Regions from separate parts of the Pantoea sp. SGAir0430 genome, predicted to be linked through region 3. Evidence: predicted binding sites of a transcription regulator. Region 3 holds the regulator's gene; each other region holds the start of a gene.
The links. The regulator CRP, encoded in region 3, controls carbon source genes, mostly activating them, when cyclic AMP is high. The targets are predictions, from matches to a motif close to ATGTGANNNNNNTCACAT.
Positions count from the first base shown of each region.

Region 1: yrbN (protein YrbN) is a predicted target of CRP. The motif match lies at 1,584-1,601, and genes of this name have one in related genera.
Region 2: azuC (stress response protein AzuC) is a predicted target of CRP. The motif match lies at 1,992-2,009, and genes of this name have one in related genera.

Region 1 covers NZ_CP039427.1:2,388,517-2,391,795, reverse strand. The annotation lists gene pnp (polyribonucleotide nucleotidyltransferase) at 1-425, shown strand, start outside; gene nlpI (lipoprotein NlpI) at 618-1,502, shown strand; gene yrbN (protein YrbN) at 1,608-1,664, shown strand; gene E7738_RS11465 (DEAD/DEAH family ATP-dependent RNA helicase) at 1,681-3,279, shown strand, end outside.
Region 2 covers NZ_CP039427.1:3,127,897-3,131,175, reverse strand. The annotation lists gene treB (PTS trehalose transporter subunit IIBC) at 1-543, opposite strand, end outside; gene E7738_RS14805 (fumarylacetoacetate hydrolase family protein) at 814-1,650, opposite strand; gene azuC (stress response protein AzuC) at 1,841-1,918, opposite strand; gene mntP (manganese efflux pump MntP) at 2,038-2,610, opposite strand; gene E7738_RS14790 (DUF1158 domain-containing protein) at 2,894-3,139, shown strand.
Region 3 covers NZ_CP039427.1:3,292,752-3,296,030, reverse strand. The annotation lists gene E7738_RS15470 (phosphoribulokinase) at 1-352, shown strand, start outside; gene E7738_RS15465 (OsmC family protein) at 423-827, opposite strand; gene crp (cAMP-activated global transcriptional regulator CRP) at 1,132-1,764, shown strand; gene E7738_RS15455 (YccS/YhfK family putative transporter) at 1,823-3,279, shown strand, end outside.

The sequences.
Region 1 (3,279 bases), 900 kb from region 3:
GTAAAGGCGGTTCAGTTATCCGTGCGCTGACCGAAGAGACCGGCACCACCATCGAAATCGAAGATGATGGCACCGTGAAGATCGCAGCGACCGACGGCCTGAAAGCCAAAGAAGCGATTCGTCGCATCGAAGAGATCACCGCTGAGATCGAAGTGGGCCGTATCTACGCCGGTAAAGTGACCCGTATCGTTGATTTCGGTGCCTTCGTGGCAATCGGCGGCGGTAAAGAAGGTCTGGTACACATTTCTCAGATCGCCGACAAGCGCGTAGAGAAAGTGACCGATTACCTGCAGATGGGTCAGGAAGTGCCAGTTAAAGTGATGGAAGTGGATCGTCAGGGCCGCGTTCGTCTCAGCATCAAAGAAGCGACAGAGCAGAAGCCAGCAGAAGAAACCGCTGCGGTGACGACGCCTGACGCCGAGTAAGCGTTTTTCCTGATCAGCCGCTCCCTGCCTGCTGGCGGGGAGCGGTGTTTGTATACCCGGAATGCGTGGCGCGCTGGTCAGCGTGTCAGTGCAGCTGAAGCAGGACGGGTATCATCGCGAGGGCGGGAACCCTTGTGCATAGCAGGCGGATGACAGGATGGTTATCCCAATGTTTGTATTCGGGAGTGGGAAATGAAGCCTTTTTTGCGCTGGTGTTTTGTTGCGACAGCTATCACGCTGGCAGGATGCAGCAACTCCAATTGGCGTAAGAACGAAGTTCTGGCAGTACCTTTGCAGCCCACACTGCAGCAAGAGGTTATTCTGGCGCGAATGGAACAAATTCTTGCCAGTCGGGCCCTGACCGATGATGAACGCGCACAGCTGTTATATGAGCGCGGAGTGTTGTATGATAGTTTGGGTCTGAGGGCACTAGCGCGGAACGATTTCTCGCAAGCGCTGTCTATCAGACCGGATATGCCGGAAGTGTTTAACTATCTCGGCATTTACTTAACGCAGGCAGGCAATTTTGATGCTGCCTATGAAGCGTTTGATTCTGTACTTGAGCTTGATCCAACTTACAACTATGCGCATTTAAACCGTGGTATCGCCCTCTATTACGGCGGTCGATACAAGTTAGCGCAAGATGATCTGCTGGCGTTTTATCAAGACGATCCTAACGATCCGTTCCGCAGCCTGTGGCTCTACCTCGTTGAACGCGAGATGGATGCCGACAAGGCAAAAGTGACGCTACAACAGCGTTACGACAAGGCGGCTAAGGACCAATGGGGATGGAATATTGTCGAGTTCTACCTGGGCGACATCAGTGAAAAAACATTGATGGAACGTCTCAAGGCGGACGCAACGGATAACACCTCGCTCGCTGAACATCTCAGTGAAACCAACTTCTATTTAGGTAAGTACTACCTAAGTCTGGGGGAGAAGGACGACGCGAAAGCGTTGTTCAAACTGGCGGTGGCCAACAACGTCAATAACTTTGTTGAACACCGATACGCATTGTTGGAACTGGCGCAACTCGGCCAGACACAAGACGATTTATCAGAATCTGACCAGCAATAGCTGACGAACTTTTATTGCCTGATTTACCCGTAAAGTCATCGCCTGAACAGGTGAGGGCTTTTCTGTTCGTCAAAACTTCTAATTTGAGCCGGTTCACACTTTTTGATGAAAATGACTGAAAGTTTTCACGACGAGTTATGTAGACTGGCCGCCGCAATCTAAGAGGCACGTGTACTACATGACTGATATTCAAACCACTTTTGCTGATCTGGGCCTGAACGCCGACATCCTCGAATCACTGAACGGTATGGGCTACGTTAAGCCATCGCCAATCCAGGCTGAGTGTATTCCTCACCTGCTGGCGGGCCGTGATGTGCTGGGTATGGCGCAGACCGGTAGTGGTAAAACAGCAGCGTTCTCGCTGCCGCTGCTGAACAACGTTGATCCCTCTGTCCGCGCACCGCAAATCCTGGTGCTGGCGCCGACCCGCGAACTGGCGGTTCAGGTGGCTGAAGCGATGACAGAATTCTCTAAACACATGCGCGGTATTAACGTCGTGGCCCTGTACGGTGGCCAGCGTTATGACGTGCAGCTGCGCGCACTGCGCCAGGGTCCACAGATCGTGGTTGGTACCCCGGGCCGTCTGCTGGATCACCTGAAACGCGGTACCCTGGACCTGTCCAGCCTGCGTGGTCTGGTACTGGACGAAGCCGATGAAATGCTGCGTATGGGCTTCATCGAAGACGTTGAAACCATCATGGCGCAGATCCCGGAAGGTCATCAGACCGCACTGTTCTCTGCAACCATGCCGGAAGCGATTCGCCGTATCACTAAGCGTTTCATGAAGGATCCGCAGGAAGTGCGCATCCAGTCCAGCATCACTACACGCCCGGACATTTCTCAGTCTTACTGGACCGCTTACGGTCGTAAGTCTGACGCGCTGGTGCGTTTCCTCGAAGCGGAAGACTTTGATGCTGCCATCATCTTCGTGCGCACCAAAAATGCCACGCTGGAAGTCGCAGAAACGCTGGAGCGTAACGGCTACAACAGCGCCGCGCTGAACGGTGACATGAACCAGGCGCTGCGTGAGCAGACGCTGGAGCGCCTGAAAGACGGTCGTCTGGATATCCTGATCGCGACTGACGTTGCGGCCCGTGGTCTGGACGTTGAGCGTATTAGCCTGGTGGTTAACTACGACATCCCGATGGATGCCGAATCGTATGTACACCGTATCGGCCGTACCGGTCGTGCGGGTCGTGCTGGCCGTGCGCTGCTGTTCGTTGAGAACCGCGAGCGTCGTCTGCTGCGCAACATCGAACGCACCATGAAGCTGACTATTCCGGAAGTTGAGCTGCCTAACGCCGAGCTGCTGAGTCAGCGTCGTCTGGCGCAGTTCGCTGCCAAAGTTCAGCAGCAGCTGGAAAGCAGCGATCTGGATCAGTACCGTGCGCTGCTGGCTAAAATGCAGCCAGAAGAAGAGCTGGATATGGAAACGCTGGCCGCTGCACTGCTGAAAATGGCGCAGGGCGAACGTCCACTGATTCTGCCACCGGATGCACCACGTCCACAGCGTCGTGAATTCCGCGATCGCGATGAGCGTGGCGGCGACCGTCCACGTCGTGACAGCCGTGATAGCCGCGAAGGTGGCGATCGTCCACGTCGCGAACGTCGTGACGTTGGCGAAATGCAGCTGTACCGCATTGAAGTGGGCCGTGACGACGGTGTTGAAGTGCGTCATATCGTGGGCGCGATTGCTAACGAAGGCGATATCAGCAGCCGTTACATCGGTAACATCAAGCTGTTTGGTACCCACTCCACTATCGAGCTGCCAAAAGGC
Region 2 (3,279 bases), 160 kb from region 3:
CTTGCGCACCACCGACCAGCAAATCCCCACCGGCAAATAGAAGAAGATCGCTTCGCCAATCAGCCAGAGGAAATCGTACAGCCCTTTCACACCGGGATAGAGCTGCACCAGGGTTTTATCATCCGCCACGGCAATATCGCCGAGCACGTTACGGAAACCGAGAATTAAACCGCCGCTAATTAACGCCGGTAATAACGGGAAAAATATCTCGGCAAAATGGGATAATAATGCCTCGTGCCATTTCATCTGGCTGCGCGCCGCAGATTTAATCTGCTCTTTAGAGGTCTCACTAATATTTAGTGCTTCTACTAACGCTTTATAATAAGTGTCAACTTCGGTTCCAATAATTACCTGAAACTGTCCGGCAGAGTTAAAGCATCCTTTAACGCCGGGCGTGGCGCGGATGGCCTCTGGATCGGCCTTGTCGACATCCTGCAGCACAAAGCGCAGGCGGGTAATACAGTGCGAAAGTGACAGAATATTTTCCCGACCGCCCACGCGGTCAATGAGATCGTTAATGATCTCGCGACTGATGGTTTTCATTATCATCCCTTATTTCCATGCCGGAATCGGCAGTGGACGATAATACGCCGCTGCTTTTAATTTTAACTATAGCAAAGCGAGGGAATTAGTTGGCGATCACAAAAATATTTACGTAATACATTGCAGGAAAATTAACTTAACAATAATTATTTAACCTGATAACTAAATCTGCGCCATATAAATATAAATTCGGGACATTTCGTATTGTTGAATATTTATTTAAACGGTAGCGCGGTGGCTGTGCAACGTTTGCCACCGCGCAGCAATGCGTCAGACGATGCGGTGGCGCAGACGACCAATCTTCTCAATTTCCACTTCGATCTCATCGCCAGGGAACATAAACAGCGGTGGCGTACGCTTTTTCCCCACGCCGCCCGGTGAGCCGGTGATGATGACATCGCCCGGTGACAGCGGACTAAACGCCGAGATGTATTCAATGATCTTCGCCACCGGATGCACCATGCTGGCCGTGGTATCGTTCTGCACTTCACGCTGATTCAGCCAGGTTTTGATCGCCAGCTGCTGCGGGTCCGGGATGTCGTCGGCGGTGGTCATCCACGGGCCAAAGCCGCCGGTTTGCTGCCAGTTTTTGCCTGCGGTAAACCAGGTGAACTGCATGTCGCGCACCGTGGCATCCATAAAGCAGCTGTAGCCCGCCACATGCTGTAGCGCATCGGCGGCTTTTACCTGATAAGCCGCTTTGCCGATGATCACCGCCAGCTCGCCTTCGTAATCAAATTCAGCCGTGGTCGCCGGTTTAAGCAGGGCCTGCTCGTGCCCAGCCAGCGAATCGGCAAAGCGCACGAATAGCGTCGGCGCGTCGAGCGTGGCGGCAAACTCCTGGCGCTTGTCGGCATAGTTCATACCAACGCAGAAGACTTTGCCTGGGTTTTCCACCACCGGCAGGAAGCGAATCGCGCTGAAGGCATAGTCCACCGGCTCGCTCAGGTATCCCTGCAGGTCACTCAGGCCACCGCGCTGCAGCAGAGTTTTCAAATCCGGACAGCTGTCGCCCAGCCGCGCACCGAGATCGATCACGCCGTCGGGTTGCACGATGCCATAACTTTTTCTTGCCTGGTCAATAAGAGAAAAACTGCACAGCTGCATGATGGCCTCAATGTTATAGAGAATTTGCGCGCAGGTTATCAAAAGCCAGACGGAAAAGCGGTATGACCTGAGGGTAAAGTAATTAATGTTTGTGAGTTTTGGTGACAGAGATGCGCAGAGGGGGTCGGCGCCGGGTGATAACCACAGGTCGATCCCTGACCGCGATTATCGAGGGTTTCTGGCGGAGCGCTTAGTTTAAGGCGCCCGGCGGTACGTGTTTGAAGGTCTCAACATAAGAGCGAAACACGGAGCGGAAAAAACGTTTCATGGTGCACCTGATACAAAAATTGTTGAAGAATTACGCGAAAATTATAACGCCCGCGCATTTTTCACGCAATTATTTTTGAACCAGATCACAAAAACGCGCCCACCTCAGGGTGCCAGACGTTAACGGAACAGCCCTAAGTGCTCAATCAGGATGGTGCAGCCAATACTGATCAGTACCACGCCGCCCAGCACTTCCGCCCATTTGCCCATTACCGGACCGATAAAGCGGCCGACCAGCACACCGGTGGTCGCCATGATAGTGGTAGCCGCACCGATGGTGAGCGCGGTGAGCACAATGTTAACCTGCAGGAACGCGAGGCCAACCCCCACCGCCAGCGCATCGAGGCTGGTCGCTACCGCCGTCAGCGCCAGTACCATAAAGCCGTGGCGCTGCGGCGCTTCACACGGCTCGTCGGCCGTCTGACGGAAACCTTCCATGATCATGCGGCCACCAAGAATGCCCAGCAGACCAAATGCCACCCAGTGATCCCACGCCATAATGTAGTGGCTGGCGGCCAGCCCGATGGCCCAGCCCACCAGCGGCGTCAGCATTTCAATGACGCCAAAAATCAGCCCTGTGCGTAATGCTTCTTTGAAGCCCGGACGATACAGCGACGCGCCTTTGCCCAGTGCTGCAGCGAAAGCGTCCATCGACATACCAAAGGCCAGAATCAGGGTTGCGATAAATGTCATGGTTTTCAGTCAATGCGGTGAAATAAGACGATTAAGCCTGCACTTTGTCCGCATATCGGGTTCAGTAATGAAAAAGTGCGCGCAGTCTAGCACGCTAACCCGCCAAAAAAAAGACAACAAAATCATGGGTTTAAGTATAGCAAAGGCTATAACTCTTAACTGCCGCTATTTCTGCAGCTAAGTGGATGGAATAGAAGAAATTTCTTAGCGCGCTGCTGCGGGGATTGCACCGCGCCGCGGTTTTATGCGCTAATGCCCGCGCTAACTGATTTGGAATGATGCGATGAAAAACCCATTTGAAACGCTGATCATCCCGGGCGGCATTCTGCTGCTGGGCTTTCTTTCGGCGCTACTGCTGCCCGCCCCTTCGTTTGGCGTGGCGCTGGCAAAACAGCTGCAGCAGGCTCTGCATCTGCAGGATGTGAATCAGCTGTACACCATAGTGTTCTGCGTCTGGTTTTTGCTGCTGGGTACCGTTGAGTTTTTCATTATCCGCTTCGTCTGGCGCCGCTGGTTCCAGCTGCGCTGAATGGTGCACGTGATGCATTTTTCTTCTGACGGGCGCCTGACACGGTGCCCAAATTAAAAGTCACACAAATGTAACATTATTTTTACACGATCTGGCGAAACATCAGGCAACATAAAATCCGCATAAAAAATCAATTTCGC
Region 3 (3,279 bases):
CCATTCGCGCGAAGCGGTGATGGATTCGGTGGTGCGTTCGATGGAAGACTACATCAACTACATCACGCCGCAGTTTTCCCGCACGCACCTCAACTTCCAGCGCGTGCCGACCGTGGATACCTCGAACCCGTTTGCCGCGCGTGAAATCCCGTCGCTGGATGAGAGCTTTGTGGTGATCCATTTTCGCGGCCTGGAGGGCATCGCTTTTCCTTATTTACTGGCGATGATCCAGGGCTCGTTTATTTCCCACATGAATACGCTGGTGGTGCCGGGCGGCAAGATGGGACTGGCGATGGAGTTGATCATGACGCCGCTGGTGCAGCGGTTGATTGAAGGAAAACGCATTGAATAGCGCAGGCTAACGCGCCAGTTTCGCCGGGAGGAGCTGAGATCGGGAGCGCAGGGCCGCGCTCCCGGCTGGATTATAGCTCCACCACTTCGTAGCTGTGCGTTATCTCGACGCCCTTGCCCAGCATGATCGCCACCGAGCAGTACTTCTCCGCGGACAGATCCACCGCGCGCGCTACCGCTTTATCGCTCAGCGCTTTGCCGCTGACAATAAAATGCAGATTGATATGCGTAAAAATGCGTGGCGCTTCTTCGCGGCGTTCCGAGGTCAGTTTGACTTCACAATCGGCGACATCGTTGCGCCCCTTTTGCAGAATCGACACCACGTCAATCGCGCTGCAGCCGCCCGCAGCCATCAATACCATCTCCATCGGGCTGGGCGCTTTATCACCGGAATTGCCGTCCATTAATACCTGATGACCGGATGAGGATTCTCCGAGAAAGGTCAGCCCTTCCACCCATTTCACTCGTGCCTGCATTATTCTTTCTCCTGAAGCGGCGGTTTTGCCGCCAGAGTACGCTTTCACCTGACAAACAGCAATGCAGACGCATCCCCCACCTGCTGAAGCGAGACAACAGGAGACAGGTTGCAAAAGCTATGCTACAAACAGTGCTGAAAATATTTTCGTCACGAAAGACGAAAGCGGGACGAATCAAAAGCATCGCTTACGAATCCACCCCCGAATAACTGTCCCTCACGGGAAACGCTGGACGATTTCACCGCCTGACAGGGAAAACTGCCCCCTGTATTTTGGGCACGATTACAACAGAGGATAATAGCGAATGGTTCTCGGCAAACCGCAAACAGACCCTACACTCGAATGGTTCCTGTCCCATTGCCATATTCACAAATATCCATCCAAAAGCACCCTCATCCATCAGGGTGAGAAAGCGGAAACGCTGTACTACATCGTGAAAGGTTCCGTCGCGGTACTGATTAAAGATGAAGAAGGCAAAGAGATGATTCTCTCCTACCTCAATCAGGGGGATTTCATCGGTGAGCTCGGCCTGTTTGAAGAGGGCCAGGAGCGTAGCGCCTGGGTACGTGCGAAAACCGCCTGCGAAGTGGCTGAAATTTCCTACAAAAAATTCCGTCAGCTGATTCAGGTCAATCCGGATATTTTAATGCGCCTGTCGGCGCAGATGGCGCGTCGCCTGCAGGTTACATCTGAAAAAGTCGGCAACCTTGCCTTCCTCGATGTGACCGGCCGTATCGCGCAAACGCTGCTCAACCTGGCGAAACAGCCTGATGCCATGACCCACCCGGACGGTATGCAGATTAAAATCACCCGTCAGGAGATTGGTCAGATCGTGGGCTGCTCACGCGAAACCGTGGGTCGTATCCTGAAAATGCTGGAAGATCAGAACCTGATCTCCGCACACGGCAAAACCATCGTCGTTTACGGCACCCGCTGATTTCTTCTCACCCACGGCGTGATGGCAACATCGCGCCGTTTCTGTTTACGATGAGCTGATGTGGCGTCGAATCATCTATCATCCGGAAGTTAACTATGCGCTGCGGCAAACGCTGGTGCTGTGCCTGCCTGTGGCGCTCGGCTGGCTGTTTGGCGATCTGCAAAAAGGGCTGCTGTTCTCCCTGGTGCCGGCCTGCTGCAACATCGCCGGTCTGGATACGCCACACAAGCGGTTCTTCAAACGGCTGATTGTCGGCGGCGCACTGTTCGCCAGCGGCAGTTTTCTGATTCAGTACCTCACAGCTTACGCTGTGCCGCTGCCGCTGATTCTGCTGGTGTTACCGCTGCTGGTGGGCGTGACCGGTGAAATCAGCCCGCTGCATGGTCGTTTGCTGCCCGGCACGCTGATCGCCGCCATCTTTACCTTAAGCCTCGTCGGCCGTATGCCGATGTGGGTCCCGCCGCTGCTGTATATCGGCGGGACGCTGTGGTACGGGCTGTTTAACTGGTTCTGGTTCTGGCTGTGGAAAGAGCAGCCGATGCGCGAGACCCTCAGCCTGCTGTACCGCGAGCTGGCCGATTACTGCGACGCCAAATACACCCTGCTGACGCAGCTGACCGATCCGGAAAAAGCGCTGCCGCCGCTACTGGCGCGTCAGCAGAAAGCGGTCGATCTGATCACCACCTGTTATCAGCAGATGCATATGCTGTCCGCCAGCCGTGATAACAGCCACAAACGCCTGACGCGCGCCTTTCAGGTTGCGCTCGATCTGCAGGAGCATATCTCGGTCAGCCTGCATCAGCCGGAAGAGGTGCAAAAGCTGGTGGAGCAGAGCCACGCCGAGGCGGTGATCCGCTGGAACGCGAAAATCATTTCGGCACGGCTGCGCGTGCTGGCCGATGCCATTCTCTATCACCAGCTGCCGGAACGCTTCCACATGGAGAAGCCGCTCGGCGCGCTGGAGAAAATTGCCCGGCAGCACCCGGATAATCCGGTCGGTAATTTCTGCCTCTACCATTTCAGCCGCATCGCGCGCGTGCTGCGCACGCAGAAGCCGCTATACACCCGCGACCTGATGGCCGATCGCCAGCGTCGCCTGCCGCTGTTGCCGGCGCTGCGCAGCTACCTGTCGCTGAAATCTGCCGCGCTGCGGACGGCGGCGCGCTTCGCGGTGATGCTGATGTTCGGCAGCGCGCTGGCGCTGTTCTTCAATATTCCCAAGCCCTACTGGATTCTGATGACCATCATGTTTGTCAGCCAGAACGGCTACAGCGCCACGCGCGTGCGCATTCAGCACCGGGCGCTCGGCACCTTCGCCGGCTTGCTGATCGCCGCAGCGTCGCTGCGCTTTGCTGTTCCGGAGTCGATTGCCCTGCTGACCATGCTGGTCATCACGCTCGCCAGCTATCTGATCACGCGTAAATATTATGGCTGGTCGATGATTGGCTTTACCGTAACGGCGGTGTATTCGCTGCAGCTGCTGTCACTGAATGGCGCGCAGTTCCTGCTGCCACG